One region of the Pseudomonas sp. VD-NE ins genome, then DNA from elsewhere that is predicted to be linked to it. Evidence: riboswitches for the same ligand, from Rfam matches in the RefSeq annotation. Region 1 holds a riboswitch; the other holds the start of a gene.
What was found. Region 1 has a riboswitch for manganese ahead of RMV17_RS24540 (TMEM165/GDT1 family protein). Riboswitches for the same ligand answer to the same signal wherever they lie in the genome.

Region 1 (14,930 bases):
AAGTCGTACCAGTATTTGCCACGGACGAACACACCGGTGTCGCCGTATTTCAGTTCAAGGTCATGGATACCCTTGAAGATCTTCGAAAAGGTTTCACCGCTCTTGAAGTTGGCGTGACCGTCATCGGACGTTTGCGACAGACCGTGGCCGCCATTGTTGACGCCGATGAGGTTCTTGTTCGGGCTCTGAGTAGACCAACTGGCACCGATCGACAGGGATGAGTCGAACTGGCCTTCGATTTCACCGACGTTGAAACTGACGCCGAATGCGGGCCCGGCGAGCGAGGAGGCAAGACTGACCGCCAGAGGCAGTTTCGCCCGGCGCCAGAACTGGTTTACTGAGGTCATCGACGCTACTCCATGTGCATTATTGTTATGGCAGTGAGTACTTTTAAAAACGCCTGAAGGACCGGGTGCCAGAGACAGCCCGAAGTCACTCCAAAGATGCATCGCCCCGTTTTGTGCGTGTGCCCCGTTCTTAAAAATCCTTGAGCGGACTATAGCCAGCAGGTGGTACTGCTTGATCCCTCTAAAGTGTGATTTGCAGCTGCCGGCCACTCTGGAACAGTCCTTTCGCCAGTCCGACGCATGTCGGCACGGCAAGGATGGCTGATTTTTTCGATTTCACAAGCCAAGCGCTTGCTTGGTGGGTCTGGCGCGCCGGTTTCGGCGCGCCAGCAGACACTCAAAGTGTCGAGAGGAAGGTGCTGTTGTTGGCCTGCCATTCGGTGATGTCGAGGCGGATACGCTTCTTGTCGAGCTTGCCGACACTGGTCTTGGGAATTTCGGTAACAAGGGCGATCTGACTCGGGATCGCCCACTTGCTCAGGTGGCCCAATTCCACGAACGGCTTGAGGTGTTCCTTGAGCTCGCGCGCCCCAATCACATGCCCTTCGCGGATCACCAGCAAGGCAAACGGGCGCTCGCCCCACTGCGGATCAGCGATGCCCACCACCGCTACTTCGCGTACCGCGACGTGACGGCTGATCAGGTCTTCGAGATCCAGCGAGGAGATCCACTCGCCGCCCGTCTTGATCACGTCCTTGATGCGGTCGCGGATGTCGATCACGCCCATGCTGTCGAGCGTGGCGACGTCGCCGGTGTGCAACCAGCCGCCAGCCCAGAGCTCGGCGCCCTTCTGCGGTTCGTTGAAATAGCCCTCGGTGAGCCAAGGCGCGCGCAGCACCAGCTCGCCTTGGGTCTCGCCGTCGGCCGGAAGAAAGTTACCCTCGGCATCGACAATCGCCGCTTCCACCAACGGCCCCGGCACACCCGCCTTGATCCGATAGGTGGTGCGTTCGTCTTCAGTGCCGGCCATCAGCTCATCATTGAGGTGCGCGCAGGACACCAGCGGCCCGGTTTCCGACATGCCGTAGGCCGCCGTGAGCTGAATGCCGCGCGCCTTGGCGGTTTCGTACAGAGTGCGATTGAGCGCGCTGCCGCCAATGACGATCTTCCAGCCGCCGAAATCGGTGCCCTGTGCGCCTTTGGCGTTAAGCAGCATCTGCAAAATGGTTGGCACGCAGTGGGAGAAGGTGACCTTTTCCTTGCGCCACAGCTCCACGAGAAACTCCGGATCGTAACGCCCCGGATATACCTGTTTCAGGCCCAACATGGTCGCCACGTACGGCAGACCCCAGGCGTGAACGTGGAACATCGGCGTGATTGGCATGTACACATCGTTGGTGCCGAGCAGGCGCACACTGTCGATGGAGCCCATGATGGTCGACACGCCCATGGTGTGCAGCACCAATTGCCGATGGGTGAAATACACGCCTTTCGGGTTGCCGGTGGTGCCGGTGGTGTAGAACGTGGTGGCGACCGAGTTTTCGTCGAAGTCCTGGAAGTCGTACTGTGGACTGGCGGCGGCCAGCAGTTGCTCGTACTCACCGACCAGGTTCGGCAGATCGGCGGTTTTCTCTGGCAGATCAGTCAGCAGCAGGGTTTTCTCGACCGTGGTCAAATGCGGTGCGATCGCCTGATACAGCCCGACGAACTCGCTGTTGACCAGCACAAAGCGGTCCTCGGCATGGTTCATGGTGTAGAGGATCTGCTCCGGCGACAGGCGCACGTTGATCGTGTGAATCACCGCGCCGATCATCGGAATCGCAAACATGCATTCCAGGTAACGGTGACTGTCCCAGTCCATCACCGCCACGGTGTCACCGGCCTTCACACCGGCCGCCGTCAGCACATTGGCCAGCCGTGCCACACGCTCGATCAGCGTCGGGTAGCTGTAGCGCAATTGGTCACGGTAGATGATCTCGCGGGTTTTCTCGTAACGGGCGCCGGACATCAGCAGCCGTTTGATCAGCAATGGATACTGGTAGGCCCCATCGGCCGGGGGAATGACGCGAGTCTGCAACATAAGAATCCCTTTTCTGACTGCACGGTGTTGGCGTAGAGATTGGTACTCTAGAACCCTTATACGCCAGCCAAATCAGCCAAAGGAATGATTTGCAAAGCCGTACAAATACTAGCTTTGCGCCAGCATTTGCCGGTATTCGCTATCTATCAGGCAGTTTGGCCTACAGCCTCTTCAGAAGGCGTCCGTGGGAAAACCACTGCCGCGAGGAAGGTCAGTGCGCCGAAACCCGCGAGAATCAAGTACAGGCCTACGAAGCCATGGCGCGGTTCGACATAGGAAATCAGCGGAATCGCCGTCGCACTGGCACCGAACGATAAACAGTAACGCAGGGCGAACACCCGTGATTGCCATTGCGGGGCGACGAAGTTGGCAACCATCGCATCGTTGACTGTTACCTGACCGAACACCACGAACATGAATGCCGCACCCAGCGCAATCACTGCCCAGCCCTCGGCATAGGCCAGCGCAAACAACAGTGGCGCCTGGCACAACGTCAACACTATGAACGGCCATTTCAGACTGACCCGGTGCAGCACTCGACCGATGCTCAACTGCGCGACCGCGCCAAAGGCATAAGCCAGGCTGACCACCACACCGAGGGTTTGCGGCGAAGCGAACAGTTCATGCAATCGCTCCTGAAACAGTTTCGGATACGTCATGGTGGTGGCGTTGAACACCACACCACCGGTGGCCGTGGCCAACGCCAGCACACCGAACACCATAACCATGGAAATGCGCTGGCCGGCGGCCCCCTTGAGAGGCGTGTGCGCACGCTTCGGAATCGGTTCCTCACGCACCTGCAAGGCGAAGCCAAAACCCAGCACAATCGCCACCGCCCCCGGTAACAAGAACGCTGAGCGCCAGCCGAACTGCGCCACCAGCAACCCGGTAATCAGCGCCGAAAATGCCACGCCCAGATTGCCCCACATACCGTTGATGCCGATTTCGCGGCCACGATTCCGCGCGTAGGCCACCAGCATCGCCGTGCCCACCGGGTGATAGATCGCCGCGAAAATACCGATCAGGGTCAGGCCGATCACCAGCATGGTCGGGCTGTTGCTCAGGCCGGTAAAGATCGCCGAAGCGCCGATACCGAAGAAAAACACCAGCATCATCTGCCGCCGGCTCCAGTGATCGCCCAGCCAACCGGCGGGTAGCGAACAGGCGCCAAAAGCAATGAAACCTCCCAGCGACAGGCCGATCAGCGCGGCGTAATCGAGACCGAACGCTTGAGTCATGCCGAGCACGGCGGCGGGAAAAATAAGCATGAACATGTGATCGATCACATGGGCGGCGTTGATGTAGCGGATGACGTTTCTCGATTGATTCATGGCGGCACGCTTTACGTTGTTGTGTGGCGCTTATGCTAAGTTGGCCGTAAAGCGCATTCCTGCCAAGCAACTCATCAAATCAGACATGTTAATCAGCCATTTCGAACACGGCCCGGTGAGCGCCTACCCCCGGGATTACCTGGACGGCGCGCACCAGCCGCTGCACCTGCATCGCGAGGCGCAACTGCTGTATGCCGTCAGCGGGATCATGCGCGTGGTCACGCAATCGGGGGCGTGGGTGATTCCGCCGAGTCGCGCGGTGTGGATTCCACCCGAGGTGGCGCACGAGATTTTCATGAGCGGCGACGTGCAGATGCGCTCGCTGTTCATTGCGCCTGCGCTGTCGCCCGCCAGCCTGCAACAGTGCTGTGTGCTGGCGGTGACGCCGCTGCTGCGCGAGCTGATCCTGCGTGCCGTGCAAGGGCCGCCGCATGCCGACAATCCGCTGATCCAGCAACTGATGCTCGAAGAACTCGCGAGCCTGGAAAACCTGCCACTGCACATTCCGATGCCCACTGACCGGCGCCTGCAAAACATCTGTCTGGCACTGCTGCACACCCCTGATCATGCCAATACGCTGGAAGACTGGGCGCAGCAGGTCGGCGCCAGCTCACGCACGTTGGCGCGGCTGTTTCAGCAACAGTTGCAGATGAGCTTCAACGCCTGGCGCCAGCAACTGCGCCTGATGGAAGCTCTGCCGCGCCTGCTCGCCGGGGACAGCGTGCAGCGTGTGGCGCAGGACCTGGGTTACGGCAGCGCGCGGGCGTTCAGCGCGATGTTTCGCCGTTTGCTTGGGGAAAATCCCCGCGAGTATCTGAATAACCTGAGCAAGCTCAGCCAACTCGTGTAGGAGCTGTCGAGTGCAACGAGGCTGCGATCTTTTGACTTTGTTTTTTTAAGATCAAGATCAAAAGATCGCAGCCTTCGGCAGCTCCTACACAGTGAGATCAATGCATTTCGGTAAACGCGATTTTCACGCCGAGAGCGATCAGCACCGCGCCCATAGTGCGGTCGAACCAGTGGCCCATGCGGGCGAAACCGGCACGTACACGTTGCTGGCTGAACAGCATAGCCACCAGGCAGAACCAAAACGCAGTCGCGACCGCCAGGTAAATCCCGTAACCGGCCTGCACGGCCAATGGCGTATGCGGGTTGATCACCACGGTGAACAGCGACAGGAAGAACAGCGTGGCTTTCGGATTCAGACCATTGGTGACGAAGCCCGACGTGAATGCGCCGCGAGCCGTGCGAACGCCGGCCTCTTTGTGCAGATCATCGGCCACGACTTTCGCCGGTTGCGCACGCAGCGCCTTGAAGCCGATGTACAGCAAGTAAGCGGCCGCCGCCCACTTCAACGCGTTGAACAGCACGATCGATTGCGACACGATCAGGCCGATCCCCAGCAACGAATAACCAACGTGGAGGAAAATCGCCGTGCCCACGCCCAGCGCGGTCCAGGTCCCGGCGCGGCGACCGTGGGTCACGCTCTCGCGCACCACCACGGCAAAGTCCGGGCCGGGGCTGGCGACGGCCAGCAAGTGGATCAGTGCAACGGTCAAGAACTCGGTCCAGTACATGGGGGCTCCTCTGGAGTTGATCGGTCAAATCGGACTCATGGCGCAGATGCTTTCCCTGTGGAAGCGAGCTTGCTCGCGAAGGCGGTGTGTCAGACAACCACAATTCGCTTGATCCGCCCTCTTCGCGAGCAAGCTCGCTCCCACAGGACTTGTGAGTACCTCTGGCACTGAGTAACCAATTGTTTCATCTGGTAGGCTCGGCAGATTACGCCCTACGCTCACAGCACGAAAGGTACAGTTGATGACGAACACGCGCCGCGCGGTATTCCTTGATCACCCTTCGCTGGATCTCGGCGACCTCGACCTCAGTCCTTTACGCGAGTCTTTCAGCGATCTGCAGCTGTTCGCCCAGACCTTGCCCGGGCAAGTCGCCGAGCGCCTGCAAGGTGCAACAGTCGCCATCACCAACAAGATCCTGATCGACGCCGCCGCGATGGCCGCCAACCCCGATCTGAAACTGATCCTGATCACCGCCACCGGCACCAACAACGTCGACCTCGCCGCCGCCCGCGCTCAGGGCATCACCGTGTGCAATTGCCAGGGTTACGGCACGCCGTCGGTGGCGCAACACACGATCATGCTGTTGCTCAACCTCGCCACGCGTCTGGCCGAGTATCAGAAAGCCGTTGGCGAAGGTCGCTGGCAGCAGGCGAAACAGTTCTGCCTGCTCGACTATCCGATCGTTGAACTGGAGGGCAAAACCCTCGGCCTGCTCGGTCATGGCGAACTCGGCGGCGCCGTGGCGCGATTGGCCGAAGCGTTCGGCATGCGCGTGTTGCTCGGGCAGATTCCCGGGCGCCCTGCTCGACCGGATCGTCTGCCGTTGAACGAATTGTTGCCGCAGATCGACGCCCTGACCCTGCACTGCCCGCTCAACGAACACACCCGGCACTTCATCGGTGCCCGCGAACTGGCGTCGATGAAACCCGGCGCCTTCGTGGTCAACACCGCACGCGGCGGCCTGATCGACGAACAGGCACTGGCCGACGCTCTGCGCGCCGGGCATCTGGGCGGCGCGGCCACTGATGTGTTGAGCGTCGAGCCACCGACCCAAGGCAATCCGTTGCTCGCAGCGGACATTCCACGCCTGATCGTCACCCCGCATAACGCCTGGGGCAGCCGCGAGGCACGCCAGCGCATCGTCGGCCAATTGACCGAAAACGCTCAGGCGTTCTTCAGCGGTAAGGCGCTGCGGGTCGTCAGTTGATAAACTGCGGCACTTTTTTTTGAGGAGCAGTTATGGATCCGCGCAGTGAAGTACTGCTTCGTCAGCCCGAGTTGTTTCAAGGTTCGTTGTTGTTGGCCGGTTTGCCCGCCGACGATTTGCTTGGGCGCTTGCCCAATGCATTCGGCTGGTGCTGGCATGCCGGCGATCAAGCCGCGCTGGACGCTCGCTTCGAAGGTCGCAGCCATTTCGGCGTGAACATCCCGGAGCGGGAATTCGACAGCGCCGTGGTGTTTCTGCCCAAGTCCAAGGACCTGACCGATTACATCCTCAACGCCGTGGCTTCGCGTCTGACCGGACGTGAGGTGTTTCTGGTCGGTGAGAAACGCAGCGGCATCGAAGGCGCGTCCAAGCAGCTCAACCCGTTCGGCAAGCCGCGCAAACTCGACAGCGCGCGGCACTGCCAACTCTGGCAAGTCACCGTGGCCAACGCGCCAGAAGCCAAGTCTCTGGAAAGCCTGGCGCAGACTTATGAACTGCCACTGGCCGAAGGCCCGTTGAAAGTCATCAGCCTGCCGGGCGTGTTCAGCCACGGTCGACTGGATCGCGGCAGCGCCCTGCTGCTGGAGCATCTGGACAAACTGCCGAGCGGCCATCTGCTCGACTTCGGTTGCGGCGCAGGCGTGTTGGGGGCTGCGGTCAAACGTCGCTACCCGCACAATCAGGTGACGTTGCTGGATGTCGATGCGTTTGCCGCTGCCAGCAGCCGTCTGACGCTGGCGGCCAACGGTCTGGAGGCTGAAGTACTGACCGGGGACGGTATCGACGCCGCGCCGATGGGTTTGAGCGCGATTCTGAGCAATCCGCCCTTCCATGTCGGCGTGCATACCGATTATTTCGCCACGGAGAACTTGCTGCGAAAAGCGGCGAAACATCTGAAAAACGGCGGCGAACTGCGCTTGGTGGCGAACAGTTTCCTCAAGTATCAACCGCTGATCGAAGAGCATCTTGGCGTGTGCGCGATCAAGGCTGAAGGCAATGGTTTCCGGATTTACCGGGCCAAGCGCGGCTGAAAATTTGTTCTTGCCCAAACGGATTTGCCTAGGCAGAATCCGCTCCGTCCTAGGGGAGTAGTCTCCCACGAGCGCCAAGCTCGTCCGGCATACGTCAACATACTTGATCCTCAGATCATGGCGTATGCGACCCAAGCGTCCGCAGCAGACGGATCGCAGGGTTTGACAAGACCTATGACACGCACACCTTACCCGGGGCGGGAAGGCTGTACGTGTCATAGCCGTGTCGACCCGCCCCTTAGGAAAATCCTGATGCTGGACTCGTTACTCGTTCCCACCGCAATCGTTGCCTTGGCCGAAATCGGCGACAAGACGCAACTGCTCGCGCTGATTCTCGCCGCTCGCTTTCGCAAACCCTGGCCGATCATTGCCGGCATTGTCGCGGCGACCCTGGCCAACCACGCAGCAGCCGGTGCGGTCGGCGCCTGGTTCGGCAGTTTCTTCTCGAATGCGACGCTGCACTGGATTCTCGCCGCAAGCTTCACCGCCACTGCGCTGTGGACGCTGGTTCCGGACAAAATGGACGACGATGAAACCAGCACCGCACGCAAGTTCGGGCCGTTCCTGACCACGCTGATTGCGTTTTTCCTTGCAGAAATGGGTGACAAGACTCAGGTCGCGACGGTGATGCTCGCCGCGCAATATCCGGAACTGTGGCTGGTGATTATCGGTACGACGGCGGGCATGTTGATTGCCAACGTGCCAGTGGTATTGGCGGGTAACTTTGCTGCGGACAAATTGCCGCTGACCTTGATCCGTCGCCTCGCGGCCTCGGCATTCATGATTCTGGCAATCGTCGCGGTGTACAAGGCGATGCAGAGCAGTGGCTGGGTTTAACCCTGCCGACCCCGCTCGTTCCCACGCTCTGCGTGGGAATGCAGCCGGGGACGCTCTGCGTCCCTTTTGGAACGCGGAGCGTCCCTTGAGGCATTCCCACGCAGAGCGTGGGAACGATCACCGACTCAGGATTTAGGAGCCTGTTCGTACAGCGGCATGACCTTCGGAATCGCTGCCTGCAACGAGGCAATCCGGCTGGCCGAGGCCGGGTGAGTGCTCATGAATTCCGGAGGAGCACCTTCCGAGGCCTTGCTCATCTTGTTCCACAGGGTGATCGCGGCGTTCGGGTTGTAACCGGCGCGTGCGGCCAGTTCCAGACCAATCAGGTCGGCTTCGTTTTCGTTGGCACGGCTGTTCGGCAGGGTCATGCCGTAGTTGGCCACGGTGTCGGCCAGCGCCAGACTGTCCTGACCCAGACCGAGCAATGCACCCGCACCCTGTTTGGCCATTTCAATCCCGTACGCCTTGGACATCGCTTCACGACCGTGCTCGCGCAGGGCGTGGGCGATCTCATGGCCCATCACCGCGGCGATTTCATCGTCGGTCAGTTTCAGGCTGTCGATCAGGCCGGTGTAGAAAATGATCTTGCCGCCAGGACCACAGTTGGCGTTGAGCTCGTCGCTCTTGATCAGATTGACTTCCCACTGCCATTGCGCCGCATCCGGACGGAAGTTCGGCGCCTGGGCGATCAAGCGATTGGCAATTGCCTGAACCCGTTTGGCCTCAGGACTGGTCTTGTCCAGCACACCCTTGCTGGAGGCTTCACCGACAGTCTTCTGATACGACTGGGCATACATCTGATCGACCTCTTGCGAGGACAGCATGCTGAACATGTACTGCTTGCGTTCCACACCCACGGCGCCGCCATTGGTGGTGTTGACCGACTGACAACCGGCCAGCAACAGCGCTGCGCTCAGTGCACTTACAACCAATGTCTTGTTCATTCAAAAGCTCCCTGAAAACCTGCGCGTATCCTAGGCGGGTAATTGTATCGACGCCAGATACAACGGACGTGTTGCAGCGACTTTCAGACGTTTTCCACTTGAGCTGTCGTAAAAAATTCACAGCGATCGCCAGGCCCGCAGCAACTGCGTCGTGCACAGATCCATTTGCGACATCGGCTTTCAATTGCACCGGCTCGCACTCATGGCCCAATGCCGGCTGCCGATATATCACCGCAGACGTCCTCTTGCGTGCGGAGCTCCCATGAAGTTCAAGTCGATCCAGTTTTCCGTCGCCGCCCTGGCCGGCGCCATCGTCCTCAGCGTGGTCGCCGCGCTGGTGCTGTATGCGCTGTTCTCCGGTGCGCGCACGCAGGAGATGGTGCAACAGCGCACGCAAGCGCAGTTCGAGCAGGTCATCGAACAACGCCTGACCTCGCTGGCGCAGACTCAGGTCAGCCAGATCCAGCGCGAGCTCGAGGCGCCACTGCTGATTGCCGGCGGCCTGGTGCGGGTCAACGCCCTGCTCGGCACGCCGGGCGCCGATGGCCAGCCGCGTCTGACCGTCAGCCGCGAGCAGTTGATCAGCCTGATCAAAGAAAACGTCGAGAAGAACCCGAAGATTCTCGGCACTTACATCGGCTGGGAAAAGAACGCCCTCGACCACAACGACGCGGCCTACGTCGGCACCAGCGTGGTTGGCATCGACGCGGCCAACGGGCGTTTCTTGCCTTGGTGGTTCCGCAACGATGACGGCACCCTCGGCCTGGACAAACTGGTCGACGTCGACGACCAGAAAACCCTGTCCACCGGCGTGCGCGCCAGCGAGTACTACTTGTGCTCGAAGGAAACGAAGAAAGCCTGCGTGATCGATCCGGCGCCGTACAAGGTCGGCGACAAGATCGTCATGCTCGCCTCCTTCATTGAACCGATCATGCTCAACGGCACTTTCCAGGGCATCGTCGGTGCTGACTTATCGGTGAACTTCATTCAGGAAATGCTCCTCGGCGCCAACCAGAAACTGTACAGCGGCGCCGGGCAAATGGCCCTGATCGGCGGCAACGGCCGGATCGTCGCCTACACCAAAGACCCGAGCAAATTCGGCGAAAAAGTCAGCGATATTCTCGACGCCGAGCAGACCGCCAACATGGCCAATCTCAAGCGCGGCGAAGTGACTTACTCGGTCAACAAGGACAAGGGTCGCATCGAACTGTACCTGCCATTCGGCATCGGCCAGACCGACGCACGCTGGACACTGATGCTGCAATTGCCTTTGAACGCGGTAATGGCGGATCTGCAAAAGCTGCAGGGCGACCTCGATGCGCAACGCAAGTCCGACACGTTCGGCATGGCCATGGTCGGTCTGCTCATCGCCGGCCTCGGCTTGCTGGTGATCTGGCTGGTTGGCCACGGCATCGCCAGACCGCTGATACAGATGGTCGCGATGCTCAATGACATTGCTCAGGGTGAGGGTGATCTGACCCGACGCTTGAGCAGTGATCGTAGCGATGAACTCGGCTCGATCGCCAAGGGTTTCAACACCTTCCTCGCCAAATTGCAGGCGATGATCACCCAAGTGGTAACGTCGGTGCAGAGCGTCAGCGATTCTTCGGAACACACGGCCGACATCGCGATTCGCACCAACATCGGCATTCAAAAACAAATGGCCGAGATCGATCAGGTCGCCACGGCGGTACAGGAAATGACCGCCACCGCGCAGGACGTCGCACGTAACGCGACGCAGGCTGCGCAAGCGGCCAGCCATGCCGATCAGGCGGCGAGTCAGGGCATGCAGATTGTTCGTGACACCTCGAACTCGATCGGTGTGCTGGCAGTGGAAATCGGCAAAGCCGTAGACGTGGTGCAAACACTGGCCAAGGACAGCGAGAACATCAACGCCATTCTCACCGCCATTCGCGGGATTGCCGAGCAGACCAATTTGCTGGCGCTGAACGCGGCGATTGAAGCCGCACGTGCCGGTGAACAGGGTCGTGGGTTTGCCGTGGTGGCCGACGAAGTGCGCAATCTGGCGCAGAAGACACAGAAGGCTACCGAAGAAATCCAGACCATGATCCAGCAACTGCAACAGGGCACGCGCGATGTGGTGCGGGTCATGGAGGACAGCCAGAACCGTACTGATGAAAGCGTGCAGCACGCGGCGAAAGCGGCTGAGGCGCTGGAAACGATTACTCAGGCGGTTTCGGTGATCAACGACATGAACACGCAGATTGCCAGCGCGGCGGAAGAGCAGAGTGCGGTGGCGGATGACATCAATCGCAACGTGATCAACATTGGACAGGTGGCCAATGAGGTCGCGGGCGGTGCGGATGAGTCGAGTTCGGCGAGTGCCGATTTGACCAAACTGGCGGAGCAGCAGCGGCGGTTGATCAATCAGTTCAAGGTCTGAAAAGCGAAAAGCACCCTCACCCTAACCCTCTCCCAGAGGGAGAGGGGACTGACCGAGTTGTCTCCCGTCATACATCGACCTGAAATAACCAGTCGATTATGGATTCAAAGCTGAGCGTTCAAGTCGGTGTATTTCGTCAATATCCCCCAATCAGTCCCCTCTCCCTCGGGGAGAGGGCTAGGGTGAGGGGCTTTTGATCTTCTGGGTTTAACCCGGGGTCAAACACTCCGGCCCATTGAGCTTCGGATCATTGATCAGATTCGCCAACACCCGCTCACGCAACACCGCCGGTTCACTGGCCAGCAGCCCCTGCAACACATGCAACGGCGTCTCCGGATCCAGCCACGCCGCCTGCCCCGCCTCATCGAGAATCAACGGCCGCCGCTGACTCGACGCCGGCTGTGTAATCACCGCCGTACTCAACCACACCTGTTCCTGCACCGGATAAGCCTCCCAGATCGCCGCAAAAAACAGTGATGAGCCCTCCCCCGGCGTCAGCCAGAACGGGCGCTTGCGCTGGGTCCCGCGCCATTCGTAAAAACCATTGGCTGGCAGCAGGCAGCGACGCTGGCGTAGCGCCTCACGAAACATCGGTTGCTCGGCCACGGTTTCCGCCCGGGCATGTGCCGGGGTTTTCGACAGATCGGTCAGCCACGGCGGCGTCAGCCCCCAACGGGCGCGGGCCAGAGCGCGCTGGCCATCTTCACCGGCACGCAGCATCAACACCGAATCATTGGGGGAAATGTTCCACTGCGCCTGCTGATCGGCGGGAAAACCTGGCAGGGCCGCGAAGTCGCGGTTCCAGCGAAACAGGGCATAACGTCCACACATGGGGCAACACGACTCTGAAGTAAAACGAAGCTCAGCCTAACAGACCAGCGTCCCGGGGAAGCTCTCCGGTTCATCGCCGGGCAGCGGCAGCGCGGCATTGTACGCGGTGATCAGCTCGCGGGCGTATTCGGCCTGATCGTTATCCACAGATAAGCCCAACAGACCGAAGATCGGCAGCTCGCCCGTACCACCGAGCAAATCACGGCCAATCAAGTGCGCCTCGATGCCTTCGCTGGCGAGCATGCCCTTGAGCATTTCGCCTTCCATCAGGTTTTCCGGCTCGTAGATTCGCTGCATGGGCGCGCCTCACTCGTTTTCGCTGAAGACTTCCAGAAACCAGTCCTCGCCATGGACCTGCAATACGAACGTGATGGGCCGACAACACACCTGACAGTCCTCGATATAGGTCTGATCGCCGCCGGACAGGTCCACTGTCGTCTCGACCGTTTCCCCACAATAAGGACATTCGTATTCAGCGGCTTCCAGCATCGCGGTCTCCCAAGTGACTTGTGCGTATAATCGCCGGTCTATTTGCAGGGCTATTTTTGTCTGGCTACTTTTTCAGACCGTGCCCCGCGGGTTTTCGATCAAAACCTTTACTTACCCTAGCCGTTTCCAACAAGAGAGCATGATGGGCGAATTCGATGCCATCCGACCTTACGACGACAGCGAAGTACCCGTGGTACTGGCAAGACTGCTCGGCGACAAGGCGTTTCTAGATATCCTCACCCACTTCCGCTTCCCGCGTTTTGCCGGTGCCTTCGGCTGGATGCTCAAACCACTTATAGCCCATCGGCTGCGTCGTGAGTTCGCCGACGTGACGTCGGTGGCGACGTTGCAGGACAAGGTCGAGTCCTACGTCGACCACACCATCGAGCGCGCCACCGACGGCGTGACTTACACCGGTGTCGAGCAATTCAAGTCCGGCAGCGCCTATCTGTTCATCGCCAACCACCGCGATATCGTGATGGACCCGGCCTTCGTCAACTACGCCGTGTACCACGCCGGCCTGCCGACACCGCGCATTGCGATTGGCGACAACCTGCTGCAAAAGCCGTTTGTCAGCGACCTGATGCGTCTGAACAAGAGCTTCATCGTCCACCGTTCGATCACCGGCCGTCGCGAAAAAATGGCCGCGTATCAGCTGTTGTCGGCGTACATCAACCACTCGATCCGCAACGATTGCGCGTCGATCTGGATCGCTCAGGCTGAAGGCCGGGCGAAGGATGGCGATGACCGTACCGAGTCGGCGATCCTCAAGATGTTCCACATGAGCCGCAAGGACGAGCCATTCGGTGAAGTGATCCGCTCGTTGAACGTCACCCCGGTGTCGATCAGCTACGAATACGACCCGTGCGACCAGGCCAAGGCTCGCGAGTTGTATATCCGCGCCACCACCGGCACTTACGCGAAAGCGCCCGGCGAGGACGATGTGAGCATCGCCAAGGGCATCACTGGCTACAAGGGCCGGGTGCACGTGAACTTTGCCGCGCCGATCACCGAGCTGTTCGAAGACACCAAGCAATTGGCGGTCGAGATGGACAAGCAGATTCTCGGCGGTTACCGCTTGTTCCCGGTGCATTACCTGGCGTATGCGCAGTGGGCCGATGCCGATCCGCAGTTGAATGTGCCGAAAGCTGCCGAGGTGTTCCCGGCGGATGAACTGGCCAAGGCGCAGGAAGAATGGCAGAGCCGGCTGGACGCTTGCCCTGAGGAGCATCGTCCGTATCTGGTGCTGCAATATGCGACGCCGGTGCGTAATCAATACCGTGTCAAGGCTGGGTTACTGCTGTAAAGCAACGGCAAGATCAAAAGATCGCAGCCTTCGGCAGCTCCTACAGGGGATTCGTGTAGGAGCTGCCGAAGGCTGCGATCTTTTGCTTTTAATAGCGTGTGCTGATCCAGGAAACGATCAAGGCCAGCGCGAGGCAGGCAAAACCGAAGCGATAGAAAAACCGGTTCATGCGCAAGGTCGCCCAGTCCAGGATCGGCTCGGCATTCGGCTGTGCCTGACGCTGGGCGGCAATGCTGGCCATCGCGCGCTGTTCACGGCGGCGAGTGGCGTGCAGCAGCCAACTGCCCGGAAACGCCAACAACAACGCCAGCAAGTTGATCAACTTGGCGGGATGGGCGGTAAACAGCGTCATCAAGTGCAGCGACATCACAGACCTCTATCTGAACCGGTACGGCAGTTGCCAGATCGACGACTGCGGCGCGGATTCTACCGAAACCCGAGTGCCCTGCCCCAGGCTTTGCGACAAATTACCTGACAATCGACCGATGGCTGTCCTGTGTCACGGCTTCGTCATGTGGATAGGCCACCCTGCGCGCCTCGAAACACACATGGAACGCGACATGCTTCACGCTGAAAACCAGGATCGTCTGTACCTCATCACGCCTT
Region 2 (14,930 bases), 2.0 Mb from region 1:
GCGGTACGGATCGACGTAAGTCAGGCCCATCGTTGCCGGATACAGAATCAGCGCCAACACGGTGAACAGCACCAGCACCTGAACGCGCTTGACCGTTGGCAACGGCTGAACCACGCCAAGGCGCAGCAGACAGACCCAGCCCAGCAACACCAGCGTGGTGATCGCCAGATCGTCGGTAAAGCTGCGCACGTAGGCCGCCAGCGGCAGATCGTTGACCGGGATAAAACCGGCCAGCGCCAACAGCGGCAACAGCCACGGGCGCCATGGCCGGGTGAAGTGAAATGCACTCAGCAGAACAAAACCGAGCAGGACAAAACTCAAATGGGCTTGCCAAAGAAACATCACAGACGCTCCGCCAGCCAGGCATCGTTGAAGCTGACATGTTTGATGAAGGTGTTATTCCACGAGTACACCAGGTGATAGAGACCGTCCGAACCCCGGCTGAAATACGGATATTCGTACTCGAAATCACAGCCGCGCGGTTTGCACACGCGGTAGTCGAGATTGCTCAGAAAGCGCTGTTCCAACGGCAGGCGGCGGGCACCACTGGAGGATCGGAAACCTTCTCCGATAATGGCCTTGTACGCCTCTGGCGAGAACGGCTGACCGAGCGGATCCGGTGACTGATCGAGTTCGATCACACTGCGCCAGTCGTTGAGATTGGCATCGGTGCCGTACAGGCTCAATTTGAAACGCCCGTCGCGCAGATCGTTGAGCGCCACCAGCAAACCGTCGTCAGCCGTGCCTACCGCTGCCAGCGAGGAGTTGGGGTTGGCCGGCTCCAGCGGATACGGTTCGCTCCAGGTCTGGCCCGCATCGTCGGTACGGCTGGCCAACACGCGATGATGGGTGTCACCGGCATAACGCAGCATCGCCACGGCGCGGCGGCCATCCAGCGGCACGATGGTCGGCTGCAACGAGTGCTTGCCGCGACTGATGCGGAATTTGTCGATCACGGCACCGTCGGCGCTCAGGTACAGGTACTCGGCGAACTTGCCCATGAACTCGTGATACACCGGCAAGCCGATCGAGCCGTCGGCATGGAACACCGGTGCCGCGCGTACCAGTGTGCTGATGTTGAAAAACGGCGAGGTGATCAACTGGCGCGGCGTCGACCATTCACGACCCATGTCGGCAGAGACCATCACGTTGATCGCACTGGTGGCCCAACCGCCTACGGACACCGAGACGTAGAACATCCACAAGCGCCCGTCCGGCGCGAGCGCGATCACCGGGTTACCGAGCTTGCGAATATAGCGCTGGGTGCCGTCGCGGGTTTGCTCCCGGGTGGCCAGTACCTGTTCGGCGCCCCACTCCGCCGTTTTTGCATCAAAGCGCGCCGTGCGGATCTGCACGTCGGCAGCGCCTTCGCGCGAGCCGGCAAACCACACGGCCATCAGGTCCCCGCCGGGCAGCGCGGTGACCGAAGAGGAATGCACAAAATCATCCAGTTGCGAGGAAACGAAACGGCTGCTGTACATCGGCTCCGACGCTTGCAGTGCGCCATCGACCGGCGCTGTCGACAACGCAAATGGCGCCAGCACATGGGGTGGATGACTGCGCCACGCGGCCAGAAAGATCAGGCACACGGCGAGGCTGCCGAGAATGAACGTCAAGCGAAAGGACAACGCACGCATAAGGGGCTCGCGGCAAGGACAGGAGGGTTAACAATGGGCAGACGTCCTTGTCAGCGCGTCGAATCATTTGGCAATCGGCGACGGCGCCCGGTGAGCATCGACAACGGCAGGTTGTCGTGAACCTGAAAACTTTCAAACACGGCAGCAGCGATGTGAAGGCACACCAGCACAAGCAGACTGTCGGCCGCTGTTTCGTGGACCGATAACGGCCAATCGGCACCCCACAAGGCGTCGACTTCTTCCATCGCCCAGCCGCTGAGACCCACGGTGAACAACGCCAGCAACATCAGGATCATCACCAGCGCGCCGATCGGCGAATGGCCGAGGCGATGTTCGGGCCGCCCGGCGAGCAGCGAGCGCGCATGGGCCAGCAGGCGCGTCGGGGTCGGCCAAAAGTCCGCCCAACGGGCACTGCGCGGCCCGATAAATCCCCACACCGTGCGTACCAGCAACCAGCCCATGGCGTAATAACCGAGCCAGACATGCCAGTCGTCACCCGCTTCATTGAAGAAGTAATTGGCGACGAAGACGCCCGCAATCGACAGATGAAACAGCCGCACTACGGGATCCCACAGGCGCAGGGACGCGCTCGGCATCAGCCCTTGATCTCGGTCTTGACCGCTTTACCGCTGACCGGGTCGTGGTAGATCTCGACCTTGCGCTTGTCTTTGTCGAACCCGTAGATCTCGTAGCAGTTGCCGTCGGTGACCTTGAACTTGCTGATCTGGTAGCCCTGGGCTTTCAACTGTTCCTGAAAGGCCTTCTGGTCTTGCCATTGCGACCGCTCGGCGGTGGTGCATTGCGGGCCGGCGACGGCCAACGGGCTGGCGACGATCAAAGACAACAGCAGCAGTTTGCGCATGGAATCACTCTCGCTGGATGAGAAAGACCTCACTGTGCAAAAGCAACCTTAGCGAAAGCTTAGTTGGCAACGAACCGTTACATCTTTCCCGTCGGGTGGCCTGCCACGACGCTCGGCGTAGCGGCATGATGCCGTCCATTCCAACCCGTTCCGCCAACAGAGAACCGCCATGCGCCTGCTTCTGGTCGAAGATGATCGTGCCCTCGGACAAGGCATTCGCGTTGCCCTGAGCAACGAAGGTTATACCCTCGACTGGTTGCAGGACGGGGTCAGTGCCCTGCATGCCCTGCGCAGTGAAAGCTTCGATCTGCTGCTGCTTGATCTCGGCCTGCCACGGCTCGACGGTCTGGCCTTGCTGCAACAACTGCGCAGCGAACAACAGGACTTGCCGGTGCTGATCCTCACCGCCCGCGATGGCACTGCCGAGCGCATCGCCGGCCTCGATGCCGGCGCCGACGACTACCTGATCAAACCGTTCGATGTCGATGAGTTGAAGGCGCGCATCCGCGCGTTGCTGCGGCGCAGTCAGGGACGCGCGCAACCGGTGCTGGAACATGCCGGCGTGTGCCTCGACCCGCTCAGCCAGCAAGTCACCTGGCTGGGCAACGAAGTAGTGATGACGCCGATGGAATATCAGCTGCTGCATCAACTGATGGCGCGGCCCGGCAAAGTCGTCACCCGCGAGCGTCTGTCCGGCGCGCTGTACGGCTGGCAGGAACGGGTCGAGAGCAACACCCTCGAAGTGCTGATTCACAACCTGCGCAAAAAGCTTGCGAGCGAGTTGATCCGCACTGTGCGCGGGGTGGGTTACGTGATGGCGGTCAAACCATGATCTCGATACGTGCGCGAATTCTGGTGCCGGTATTGATCCTGGTATTGATGGGCGATCTGCTGATCAGTTGGCTGGTGCTGCGCGACAGCCATCACGAAATCGAAGAGGTCTACGACGCCCAACTGGCGCAAAGCGCACGCCTGCTGCAAGGCGTGCTGGCGCAACGCGCACCGGGCGACAACAACTGGCAGCGACTGCATCAGGCCTTCGATCAAGCGATGAGCCGGGTCGGTGATGGCGAGGCGGCGCACCCCTACGAAACCCGTTTGACGTTTCAGGTCTGGCGAAGCGATGGGCAATTGTTGATGCGCTCGGCCGAAGCGCCGGAACTCCCGGCGCCGCCGACCACTTTCGGTTCTCACGACCTGATGGAAAACGGCCGCGACTGGTGCGCGTTTCTGCTCAAGGACTCGCAGCAAGGGCTGCTGATCTGGGTCGGTGAGCGCGATGACATGCGCCAGGATTTGATCGAGCGCATCGTCGGTCACACGTTGTGGCCGAGCGTGATCGGCGTGCCAGTGCTGACGATGCTGATCTGGCTGGCCATCGGCTGGGGCCTGCAACCGCTGCGGACCATGGCGCAGACCATTCGCGGGCGCAACACCGACACCCTCAAACCGCTGAATTTGCGCCCCCTGCCCCACGACCTCGAACCGATGCAAACCGCGCTCAATCGCCTGTTGCAGCAGATCGACAACCTGCTGGCGCGCGAGCGACGCTTCATCGCCGACGCCGCCCACGAGTTGCGCACGCCGCTGGCGATTCTGCGCATCCATGCGCAAAACGCACAGCTTGCCAGTACCGCGCAACAGCGTGAGGAGGCGCTGGAGTTTCTGGTCAGTGCGGTGGATCGTGCCACCCGTATCGCCAGCCAGTTGCTGACCATGGCGCGCATTGAGCCACACCTGGCCAACCCGGAAAAAAGCCCGGTGGAGCTGACTGCGCTGGTGCGTGAAGAGCTCGCCGAACTGGCGCCGCTGGCGCTGGAGAAAGACGTCGAACTGATCCTCGACGGAGACCAGCACTGTCCGGTCGACACCGACCCGGTCGCACTCGCCATCGCCTTGCAGAACCTGGTCACCAACGCCTTGAACTTCGCCCCGCCCGGCAGCGAAGTGCGCGTACAGGTCCAACCGCAGGCATCCGGCGCGGTGTACATCAGCGTCGAAGATGCTGGGCCCGGTATCAACGAAGAGGATTACCCACGACTGTTCGAGCGTTTCTACAGCCACGGTCACGCCAATGGCGCCGGACTGGGACTGGCGATTGTGCAAATGATCGTCAGCAAGATCGACAGCACCTTGCAGCTGTACAACCTGCCCCGGGGCGGCTTGTGCGCAGAACTGCGCATCAACGAGCGGCCGGCGTGACTTGTCAAACCTGATTGCCGATGCCGTGGTTTTGACGAAATTTTCATGTTTGCCCACATAAGATCCGCAGCCTCGTTGGGGAGTAGCCTGTTTCCGAGCCTTTCGGAAGCGTTCGTATCAACATTCTCGGCAACACGCCGTGGTACGAACACCTTTTGGTTGGTGAGACCGACGACACATCCATGCCTAACGTCGGGCGTGTGGTTGTGTCGTTGACTCATAGCCCGACTGGAAGTGTGCCCCCGTGAATCCTGTTTCCCTGATCTTCCTCGCTCTGGCCATGTCCACCGATGCGTTCGCCGCCGCCATCGGCAAAGGCTCCAGCCTGCACAAACCGCGTCTCACTGAAGCCCTGCGTACCGGTCTGATCTTCGGTGTGATCGAAGCCATCACGCCCATCATCGGCTGGCTGATCGGCCAGGCGGCCACCCGCTGGGTCGCCGAATGGGACCACTGGATCGCCTTCACCCTGCTGCTGATTCTCGGCCTGCACATGATCTACAACGGTCTGAAACACGAAGAAGAGGAAGAAGAAAAACCGGGCTCGCACTCCTTCCTGATTCTTGCGGTCACCGCGTTTGCTACCAGCATCGATGCCCTCGCCGTCGGTGTCGGTCTGGCGTTTGTCGACGTGAATATCTGGGTCGCGGCGGCAGCGATCGGTCTGGCGACCATGACCATGGTGACCCTTGGCGTGATGCTCGGCCGAGTGCTCGGCGCGGTCGTCGGCAAGCGTGCGGAAATCGTCGGTGGCGTGGTGCTGATGATTGTTGGTGCAACGATTCTGTATGAGCACCTGGCGGTCTGATTCAACCGCAGGTCAGCGTCGCCAGCGTCAAGGCGTTGCCGAGTGCGGCACCGCTGGCGGTGTTGTCAAAAATACACCAGGTCGCGGCACCTGCCGCGGCCGCTGATTGCAGGGCTTGCGCGAGGTTTTGCAGATAAGCGGAATCGTAGGCGCTGTGGTAAATGCGCGGTGAGCCGTGCAGTCGCCAGTATTTCGTGTCTGTCCAGCCGATTGGCGAAGCATCGGTGCTGATGCGCGAGGGATCGACTGCCGCTTGGGCAATCTGATGCGTCATCAGCATCGGCTCGGCGCTGATCCATGATTCGTGCCTTGGTTCGAGCACCACGACGCCGGAAAACCGCTGACGCAATGTCGTGAAAAAGGCTTCGGCGACGGCTTCGTCGAACGCCAGCGATGGCGGTAATTGCACCAATAGGCAGCCCAGCCGATCTCCCAACCCGCCGCACTCAGCCAGAAATATGTCCAGCGCTGACTCGCAGTTCGCCAGACGCAATTCATGGCTGATGTGTTTGGGTATTTTCACCGAAAAGCGAAAGTCTTCCGGTACGCCATCGGCCCAGCGTTCATAGGTTTGCCGACGATGCGGACGGTAGAAAGAGCTGTTGATTTCCACGCCGTTGAATCGTGCCGCATAGCGCTGCAAATGCGTGCCTTCCGCCGGGAACTCCGGCCAATGTTCGCGCCCCAGACTCCAGCCTGCACAGCCAATGAAAATCATCAGTGCACCTTCCGCTCATTGATCGTTCCCACGCTCTGCGTGGGAACGATCAAACCTGTGTGTTAACCGGTCATTTCTTGCCGGGCAACACCGCGCCAAGTACCTGCTTGGCGGTTTGCACGATCACTCCGGCCTCATCCGGATCGCCCTTGAGCAACGTCGTGGCGAATTTCTTCGCCTGTTCAAGCTTGATGTGCGGCGGCAATGGCGGCACGTTCGGGTCAGTCTTGAACTCGATGACCACCGGCACTTCCGAGGCCAGTGCCTTTTCCCAGGCCGCGGCGACGTCTTCTTCGCGATCGACAAAAATGCCTTTCAGGCCAATGGAGATGGCGAACAAGTGATACGGCACATCCGGAATGCTTTGCGAGGCTTCGAACTTCGGATCGCCCTCCATCACCCGCTGCTCCCACGTGACCTGATTGAGGTCCTCGTTGTTGAATACCGCGCAGATCCATTTCGGACTCGCCCATTGCCGCCAGTATTTGGCGACGGTGATCAGTTCGGCCATGTTGTTCATCTGCATTGCGCCATCGCCCACCAGCGCAATGACCGAACGCTCGGGATAAGCAAACTTGGCGGCAATCGCATAAGGCACAGCGGCGCCCATGGACGCGAGGCCACCGGATAATGAGCACTGCATGCCACGGCGGATTTTCAGGTCACGGGCAAACCAGTTGGCGCAGGAGCCGGAGTCGCTGGTGATGATTGCGTTATCGGGCAGGCGCGGCGACAACTCGTACACCACCCTTTGCGGGTTGACCGGATCGGCTTTGGCCATCGCCCGTTTTTCCAGGGTTTTCTCCCAGCTACCGCGCCAGCCTTCGACTTTCTTGCGCCACTTGTTTGAGGTTTTCTGTTCAAGTAGCGGCAACAACGCAGCGAGGGTTTCCGCCGAATCACCGACCAGATTGACCTCCATCGGATAGCGCAGGCTGAGCATGTCGGGCTGCAAATCGATCTGCACGCCGCGCGCCTGACCTTCCTTGGGCAGGAACTCCGAGTACGGAAAACCCGAACCGATCATCAGCAAAGTGTCGCATTCGTTCATCAGCTTGTAGCTCGGTTCGGTGCCGAGCAGGCCGATGCTGCCGGTGACCCAAGGCAAATCGTCCGGCAACACGGCTTTGCCCAACAGCGCTTTGGCGACGCCGGCGCCGAGTTTTTCCGCCACCGCGATGACCTGATCCGTCGCCTGCAAAGCACCCGCTCCGACCAGAATCGCGACCTTCTCTCCCGCATTCAAAACATCGGCGGCACGCTGCAGATCGGCGTCATACGGCACTACTTTCGGTTTCGTGTACCCCACCCCGGAATGCGCGGTGCCATGTTCGCGAGCCGGTGCTTGGTATTTCAGCGCCTGCAAATCGTTGGGCAGAATCAGCGCGGTTACCCGCCGTTCGCCCACGGCCGTGCGCACCGCTCGATCAAGCAAATGCCGCACCTGCGAAGGTGCCGACGCCTGCTGCACAAATGCCCCGGCGACATCCTTGAACATCGACACCAGATCCAGCTCTTGCTGGTAGTGACTGCCCAGCGCGGTGCGTGCTTGCTGACCGACGATGGCCAGCACTGGCATGTGGTCCATGCGCGCGTCGTAGAGGCCGGTGATCAGGTGCGAGGCACCTGGCCCGGAGGTGGCGATGCACACACCCAACTCACCGGTGAACTTGGCATGTGCCGAGGCCATGAACGCGGCCATTTCTTCATGCCGCGCCTGAACGAATTCGATCTTTCCCTTGGCCCGGCTGAGCGCGCCGAACACACCGTTGATGCCATCCCCCGGATAGCCAAAAATCCGCGTAACACCCCACTCGCTGAGCCGTTCAACCAGAAAATCTCCCACTGTCATCGTCATCTCGATCCTCGTCTTTCTCCGCTGCATGGAGCTGTCCCGGCAGAACATCTGCCGGAAGGTGTAAGGGTCTGGACAGTTGGGTGGTTGGCGAAGTTTCGATTGATTGCTCGACGAGTTTTTCTGAGGCAAGTGCGCGTTGTGGCTGTCCACCCTTTAGCCGTTGAATAAGCGGCGCGGCCATTCGCGAGCAGGCTCGCTCCCACAAGGGGATTGCGGTCTGAATGTGGGAGCGAGCCTGCTCGCGAATGCGCCAGAACAGTCAATACAGACGTCAGATCTGGAGAACAGCATGCCCACGCCCGTACGAACCCTGCTACTGAAACGCAACGACTGGGTCCCGAACAACCCGCGTCTGCCGGTGTTGATCTACCCACAAGCGATTGAACTCAACGGCAGCGATCCCGCCGCCCTGTTCGAACAAACCTTCCGCGCCAACGGCTGGCCGCCGCAATGGCGCTACGGGGTTTATGACTTCCATCACTATCACACCGAAGGCCATGAAGTACTGGGCATTGCAGCTGGCCATGCGCAGTTGATGCTGGGCGGCCCCGACGGGCCTGTTGTGCCGATCAGCGCTGGTGATGTGTTGCTGCTGCCTGCCGGCACCGGCCATTGCAACTTGGGTAGCAGCGACGATTTTCTAGTGGTCGGAGCCTATCCGCCGGGCCAGCATGCCGATATCTGTCGCGAAGCCCCCAATCGCGAGCAATTGGAAAGCATTTCGATGTTGCCGTTTCCGCAGACCGATCCCGTGCAGGGAGCCCAGGGTGCGGTCGGGCAATATTGGCGCGAGTAATCCTCAGTGATGCGGGTGCACCGTCCATGCGACCAGTTTGATCACAATCGGCCGCACGATGAGGATGCACAGGAACGCCGCAGGCATCGCCAGCTTGTAGGCGTGCAACGCATTATTCAGGTAATCGTTATCAATGCCGGAGTTGGCGGCAGTGATCACCAGCGACATCAGAAACGCCATGATCGTCGCCATGTACAGCGCAAACACATACGGTGTGGCACGTGGCGACAGTTTGCGGCGACTGACGATCAAGGCTTCGGAGCTTGTCGGTTAATTCATAGGGCTTTTCCATCCATTGACAGGGAGACCGCACGTTAGCAAGGCTGTCCCCGCGTAACTAGACGCTCAACCGCAGGTACTTTATAAAGCAGAACTTACGAATCAACCCTCAACGGGGCATGGATGAATCTGTTAGCGGCGATTGCCAGTTTTATCAAAGTGGTCGAAGCCGGCTCGATTGTCGGCGCCGCCAAGACGCTGGGCGTCAGTGCGGCGGCGGTGAGCCAGACGCTCAATCGGCTGGAAGCGCACCTCGGCGTACGTCTGCTGCAACGCACCACGCGCAGCATGGCGCTCACCGAAAACGGCGCGGCGTATTACGAGAAAGTCCGGCGCATCGCTGCCGATCTGGAAGCCGCGCAAAGTTCGATCAGCCACGATGAAACCGAGCTGCAAGGCCGGCTGAGCATTGCCTCCACCTCAGCGTTCGGCCGCCATGTACTGGCGTCGCTGATTGCCGGTTTCGCCGCACTGCACCCGCGCCTGCTCATCGAACTCTCGACCACCAATGGCAAGATCAATCACATCCAGGACGGCATCGATCTGAGCCTGCGGATCAAGCCGCAACTGGAGGACGGCATCGTCGCGCGCAAGATCGTTTCGCTGCCCTTCATCATGTGCGCCGCACCGGCTTATCTTCAGCGCGCCGGGTGGCCACAATCGCCAGATGACTTACACAACCATGCCTGCCTGGCGTTTCGTTATCCTCTGGACGGGCGCTTTCTGCGCTGGAGTTTTATCCGCGACGGCAAGCATTTCGACGCCAATATCAATGCCACCGCCATCAGTGATGACATCGATGCGCTGGCGCAAATGGCGGTCAATGGCGCCGGCGTCACTCGACTGGCGGAGTTCGTCGCCGCGCCTTATCTGGCGAGCGGGCAATTGGTGCCGCTGTTTGAACACAGCGTCGTCCAGCCGATGGACATCTACGCCTGCGTACAGGAACGCGCGGCGATGACGACCAAGGTCAAAGCCTTTCTGGACTATTTGACGGCACATCTGGCCACACGCTGGCCGATGGAAAATGTTTAAGACGCAGGGCTCAAAGAGGCTCGCCGAAGTGCGCGAAATCGGGCAAAGTCCACCACGCCCGTCCTGCCCGTCACGGAAGATAACAACAATGAAAAAGTCTTTTGGCGCTCTGCTATTGATCTGCTTGAGCAGCTACGTATTCGCTGACACCCGCCCCGTCGGTTTCCAGTACGCCACGCTGGCGGATCCGCACAACGAACGCCCGCTGGAAATGGTCGTCTGGTACCCGAGTGCGAACTCCGATGCGACGCCCCAATTGTTCGGCGACAACCCGGTCTTCGTCGGCGCCCCTGCGGTGCTCGACGCCCCAGCCGCCACGGGCGAGCATCCCTTGGTAGTGCTTTCCCACGGCTATGGCGGAAGCTGGATCAACCAGACGTGGCTGGCCAGTGCGCTGGCCCATCAGGGTTACATCGTCGCCGCCGTCAACCATCCCGGCACCACCAGCCGCGACCGCAGCCCACATGCAGCGGCGCAACTGTGGCAACGCCCCGTTGACCTCAGCCGCGCCATTGATGCGGTGACGGCGCAACCGGGTAAATTCGGCACGGTGGCCAAGGATCGAATTGCCGTTATCGGCCATTCCCTCGGCGGCTGGACGGTGCTGGAAAGCGGCGGTGCGCGCTTCGACCCCAAGCGCTTTGCCGACGACTGCAAAGTCCAAACGCAATTGATCAGTTGCACGGCGTACCAACAGATGAACACTGAAAGCACGGCGCAAGCGAAAGCTCAGCTTGCCGCCGATTGGCGTGACAAGCGCATCACTGCCGTGGTTTCACTGGATCTGGGCCTGTCGCGCGGAATGACCGACGCCAGTCTGGCGGCCTACCCCGTGCCGATTCTGGTGATCGCCACCGGCGTACCGTCGAAAGAACTGCCCGCGCAGCTGGAATCCGTCGACCTCGCCAAACGCCTGCCAAAAACCTCATCACGCCTGGTCGAGATCAGCGACGCCAGTCATTTCACCTTCATGGCGATCTGCAAACCTGGCGCGGTAGCCATGCTCGATAAAGACGTACCGGGCGACAGCATCATCTGCACCGATGGCGAGGGCGGCCGCCCACGCGCAGAGATCCAGCAACAGGTGATTTCCCTGATTACCGGGTTTCTGACGCCGTCACCTGACCGCTTGAAACCAGCCATCACTTACCAGGAACCCCGATAACAATGCTCACGCCCTCCCCTCAGACCTTCCGGGGCAGTTGCCTGTGCGGAGCGGTGAAGTACCAGATTCGCTCACGGCCCAAAGCGCTTTCGCACTGCCATTGCAGCCAATGCCGCAAAAGTCACGGCGCGGCATTCGCCAGCTATGGCAGCGTGCTGCGTCAGAATCTGGAGTTGTTGGAGGGCGCCGATCAGGTCAAGTCGTATCAATCTTCTGAATCGGTACAGCGCCAGTTCTGTTCGCACTGCGGTTCATCGCTGTTCTGGGCAAACAATCAGGGCGAGTACAGCGGCTGGATCTCTGTCGCGTTGGGTACGCTGGACACGACGTACACCACGGAAAAACAGCAACACGTCGAAGTGACGTCGAAGGCACCGTGGTTTGAAATCAAGGATCAATGGCCGCAGCGCTGAGGCTGATCACCTGCCAATCCTCGCTGAGCGTGCTCGCACGCTGCGTTAATCCTTCTGCTTAACTGGTTCGTTGCAGTTCTTCTTTTCAGGAGGCCAGCGATGAGAACGATAAAACTCACGGTCATGCTCTTGGCCGCCAGCCTGCTCGGCTGTGCGGGCTCTTCGAACCCCGGCACCAGCGTGCCGTTGACCGCCACCCGGCAAAACAGCGGACAGATCGGCAACGTCACGCTCGCCGACTGGGGCAAGGACACCGGTTTCAGTTTCTTCATCAGCGGTGCGCCCAGCGGCGCCTCGCTGCCGTTGCGTCTGTACGCGTTCGTCTACAAGGGCAGTTGCGCGCAGCCCGGGCCAGTGGCCTACGCGATGAACGACAAGGTCACCACCGAACGCCAGCCAGTGCGCGGCTGGGCCTTTTCGCGCAGCGCCCCGGTCAGCCTGTCGACGTTGTTGACCGGCGAGTACGCCATCGTGGTACGCACCGCAGCGACCGATGGCAACGTGGATATTTTCTGCGGCGATATCCGTCAGGCAGACAAGATGAATGACACGGCGGGTCAATCGCAGAGCAAATCGCCTCCGAGCTGACGACTGCCAGCGCTCATCGCTTGCCGCTCAATCCATCGCCCTCTGGAATACACAGCGGGTTCTGTGGTGTCCTGTCTATTATCAGCGAGGTATTTTTTCCACTTGCCAACGATGAGGCCCCTTAAATGAGCAAAACGCCGTACGTTCCACCCCAGGTCTGGAAAAACGAAGCCCCGTCCGGCGGCCAGTTCGCCAGCATCAATCGGCCGATTGCCGGGCCGACCCATGACAAGACCTTGCCGGTCGGCAAGCATCCGCTACAGCTGTATTCGCTGGCCACGCCCAACGGCGTGAAGGTGACCATTCTGCTCGAAGAGCTCTTGGCGCTAGGGCACAGCGCTGCCGAATACGATGCCTGGCTGATCCGCATTGGCGAGGGCGATCAGTTCTCCAGCGGTTTTGTCGAAATCAACCCGAACTCGAAAATCCCCGCGTTGCTGGATCGCAGCGTCGAGCCGCCGATCCGTGTGTTCGAATCGGGCTCGATCCTGCTGTATCTGGCGGAAAAATTCGGTGCCTTCCTGCCGAAAGACCCGGCCGGGCGTGCCGAAACGTTGAACTGGCTGTTCTGGCAGATGGGTTCGGCGCCGTATCTGGGCGGCGGTTTCGGGCATTTCTATGCCTATGCGCCGGAAAAGATGGAGTACCCGATCAACCGTTTCACCATGGAGGCCAAGCGGCAACTGGACGTGCTCGACCGGCGTTTGGCCGAAAATGCCTATCTGGCCGGCGACAGCTACACCATCGCTGACATCGCAGTCTGGCCGTGGTACGGGCAACTGGTGCGCAACAACGTTTATTCGGCGGCCGAGTTTCTCGCGGCTCACGAATACACGCACGTGCAGCGTTGGGCCGAGGACATCGCCCAGCGGCCGGCGGTCATTCGCGGGCAACGTGTCAATCGCACATGGGGCGATGAAGCGACGCAAGTGCCCGAGCGGCACGACGCCGCCGATTTAAACTGACAGCCCTTTTCGTCACCTTCATCCGCTGAGCAAGGCTCATCAGCAGCACCGGTCATAGCCCCTTGTGATCGGTCTGCTGCACCTTTATTCGCCCGCCAGAAAACCCCGATTCCGCGGCAACCCGCGACGCAGAGCGCCCGCTCGAATGTGAAAATTTCGTTAACTAACTGAGCCGTACGCCTTTCTTCACCCGGAATGATCTGACACACTAATGCGAATAATTCCTACAAGCACTTGCACCAGATTCGTTTTCGTATCATTTGGGGAAGCAGATTGATGTCGTTTCGCACCATTCACCGCCGTTCAAACCGTTCACCTAACCTCCTCGCCCTCACCCTTTGCATGGCCAGCATCGCACCCGCGCTGGCCGATGAAACAACGCCCGCCACGTTGGAACTGGACGCAACCGAGATCGGCGCCACCCAGATGAGCAGCACCACCGAAGACACCCAGTCTTACACCACTGGCCCGATGCAGACGGCGACCAAGCTCTCGCTGACCATGCGCGAGACGCCTCAGGCAGTGACGGTGATCACCCGTCAGCGCATGGACGATCAGAACATGACCAGCATCAACGACGTGGTCAAAGGCACGCCGGGGTTGTTCCTCAGTCAGGCCAGCGGCCCGGGGCGACAGACTTACAAGGCGCGCGGTTTCGACATCGATACGATCATGTACGACGGCCTGCCGAGTTCGTACTCGCCCTTCGCGATGGCGGTGCAGCCGAACCTGGCGATGTTCGACCGCGTCGAAATCGTCCGTGGTGCGACCGGTCTGGTCACCGGTGCCGGCAACCCTTCGGCGGCGATCAACCTGGTGCGCAAACGCCCGACCGCCGATCAGCGCGTGACCCTCACTGGCGCAGCCGGCAGTTGGGATGACTACCGTGGCGAAATCGACGCCTCCAGCCCGCTGAACGAAAGCGGCACCCTGCGGGGCCGAGTGGTCAGTTCCTATCAAGGGGCCGACAGCTTCCGCGACAAGGAAGAGAACGACCATGGCTTGTTCTACGCCATCGGTGAAGCGGACCTCAGCGACAGCACCACCGCGACCTTCGGCTTCTCGCGGCAGAACGAACAGACCAACTATTTCTGGGGCGGTCTGCCGCTGGGCACCAATGGCCACCACCTCGATCTGCCCCGCTCGACCTACCCGGGCACCGATTGGGAAAACCGCAAGCTGCAGATCGACACCGTGTTCGGCGAAGTCGAGCATCGTTTCGACAACGATTGGAAACTGCACGTCGCCGGCTCCTCGTCGACCCTTGACGGCGAGTTCTCCGGAACCTACCTGTCGCGTTACGCTGGCCCGCTGGAAACCACGGCCTATCAATCCCATCACACCGACAAGCAGCGCTCACTCGACGTATTCGCCAGCGGACCGTTCGAAGCGTTCGGCCGCAGCCACGAACTGGTCGTCGGCGCCAGCAACCGCGTATATGACGCGACCACCAAGGAATACGATCCGTACACCACGGCCTGGCCGATCGGCGCGCCGAAGCCTGATTTCGTACGGGATGGCAAAACCCGCAACGTCACCACCCAGGACGCGGTATACCTGACCACCCGCCTGAGCCTGGCCGATCCGCTGACGCTGATCCTCGG

Region 2: linked by a shared signal. The riboswitch ahead of mntP (manganese efflux pump MntP) and the one ahead of RMV17_RS24540 (TMEM165/GDT1 family protein) in region 1 are both predicted to bind manganese.

The regions. Positions count from the first base shown of each region.
Region 1 covers NZ_CP134772.1:5,518,602-5,533,531, forward strand. The annotation lists gene RMV17_RS24505 (DUF1302 domain-containing protein) at 1-347, opposite strand, end outside; gene RMV17_RS24510 (fatty acid--CoA ligase) at 685-2,367, opposite strand; gene RMV17_RS24515 (MFS transporter) at 2,514-3,698, opposite strand; gene RMV17_RS24520 (helix-turn-helix transcriptional regulator) at 3,784-4,548, shown strand; gene RMV17_RS24525 (LysE family translocator) at 4,646-5,275, opposite strand; gene RMV17_RS24530 (2-hydroxyacid dehydrogenase) at 5,517-6,482, shown strand; gene RMV17_RS24535 (class I SAM-dependent methyltransferase) at 6,515-7,513, shown strand; yybP-ykoY riboswitch at 7,554-7,676, shown strand; gene RMV17_RS24540 (TMEM165/GDT1 family protein) at 7,766-8,350, shown strand; gene RMV17_RS24545 (M48 family metallopeptidase) at 8,476-9,294, opposite strand; partial or broken gene RMV17_RS30220 (hypothetical protein) at 10,736-10,795, shown strand; gene RMV17_RS30225 (methyl-accepting chemotaxis protein) at 10,994-11,698, shown strand; gene RMV17_RS24555 (SOS response-associated peptidase) at 11,906-12,529, opposite strand; gene RMV17_RS24560 (putative signal transducing protein) at 12,566-12,826, opposite strand; gene RMV17_RS24565 (CPXCG motif-containing cysteine-rich protein) at 12,836-13,018, opposite strand; gene RMV17_RS24570 (1-acyl-sn-glycerol-3-phosphate acyltransferase) at 13,161-14,324, shown strand; gene RMV17_RS24575 (hypothetical protein) at 14,413-14,691, opposite strand; gene RMV17_RS24580 (hypothetical protein) at 14,885-14,930, shown strand, end outside.
Region 2 covers NZ_CP134772.1:3,549,617-3,564,546, forward strand. The annotation lists gene RMV17_RS15855 (hypothetical protein) at 1-345, opposite strand, end outside; gene RMV17_RS15860 (exo-alpha-sialidase) at 342-1,637, opposite strand; gene RMV17_RS15865 (cytochrome b/b6 domain-containing protein) at 1,688-2,233, opposite strand; gene RMV17_RS15870 (PepSY domain-containing protein) at 2,233-2,499, opposite strand; gene RMV17_RS15875 (response regulator) at 2,669-3,331, shown strand; gene RMV17_RS15880 (ATP-binding protein) at 3,328-4,701, shown strand; yybP-ykoY riboswitch at 4,767-4,936, shown strand; gene mntP (manganese efflux pump MntP) at 4,946-5,509, shown strand; gene RMV17_RS15890 (DUF72 domain-containing protein) at 5,511-6,227, opposite strand; gene RMV17_RS15895 (thiamine pyrophosphate-requiring protein) at 6,298-8,085, opposite strand; gene RMV17_RS15900 (cupin) at 8,375-8,881, shown strand; gene RMV17_RS15905 (DUF2798 domain-containing protein) at 8,885-9,133, opposite strand; gene RMV17_RS15910 (LysR substrate-binding domain-containing protein) at 9,284-10,195, shown strand; gene RMV17_RS15915 (alpha/beta fold hydrolase) at 10,284-11,360, shown strand; gene RMV17_RS15920 (GFA family protein) at 11,363-11,773, shown strand; gene RMV17_RS15925 (hypothetical protein) at 11,873-12,361, shown strand; gene yghU (glutathione-dependent disulfide-bond oxidoreductase) at 12,487-13,326, shown strand; gene RMV17_RS15935 (TonB-dependent siderophore receptor) at 13,603-14,930, shown strand, end outside.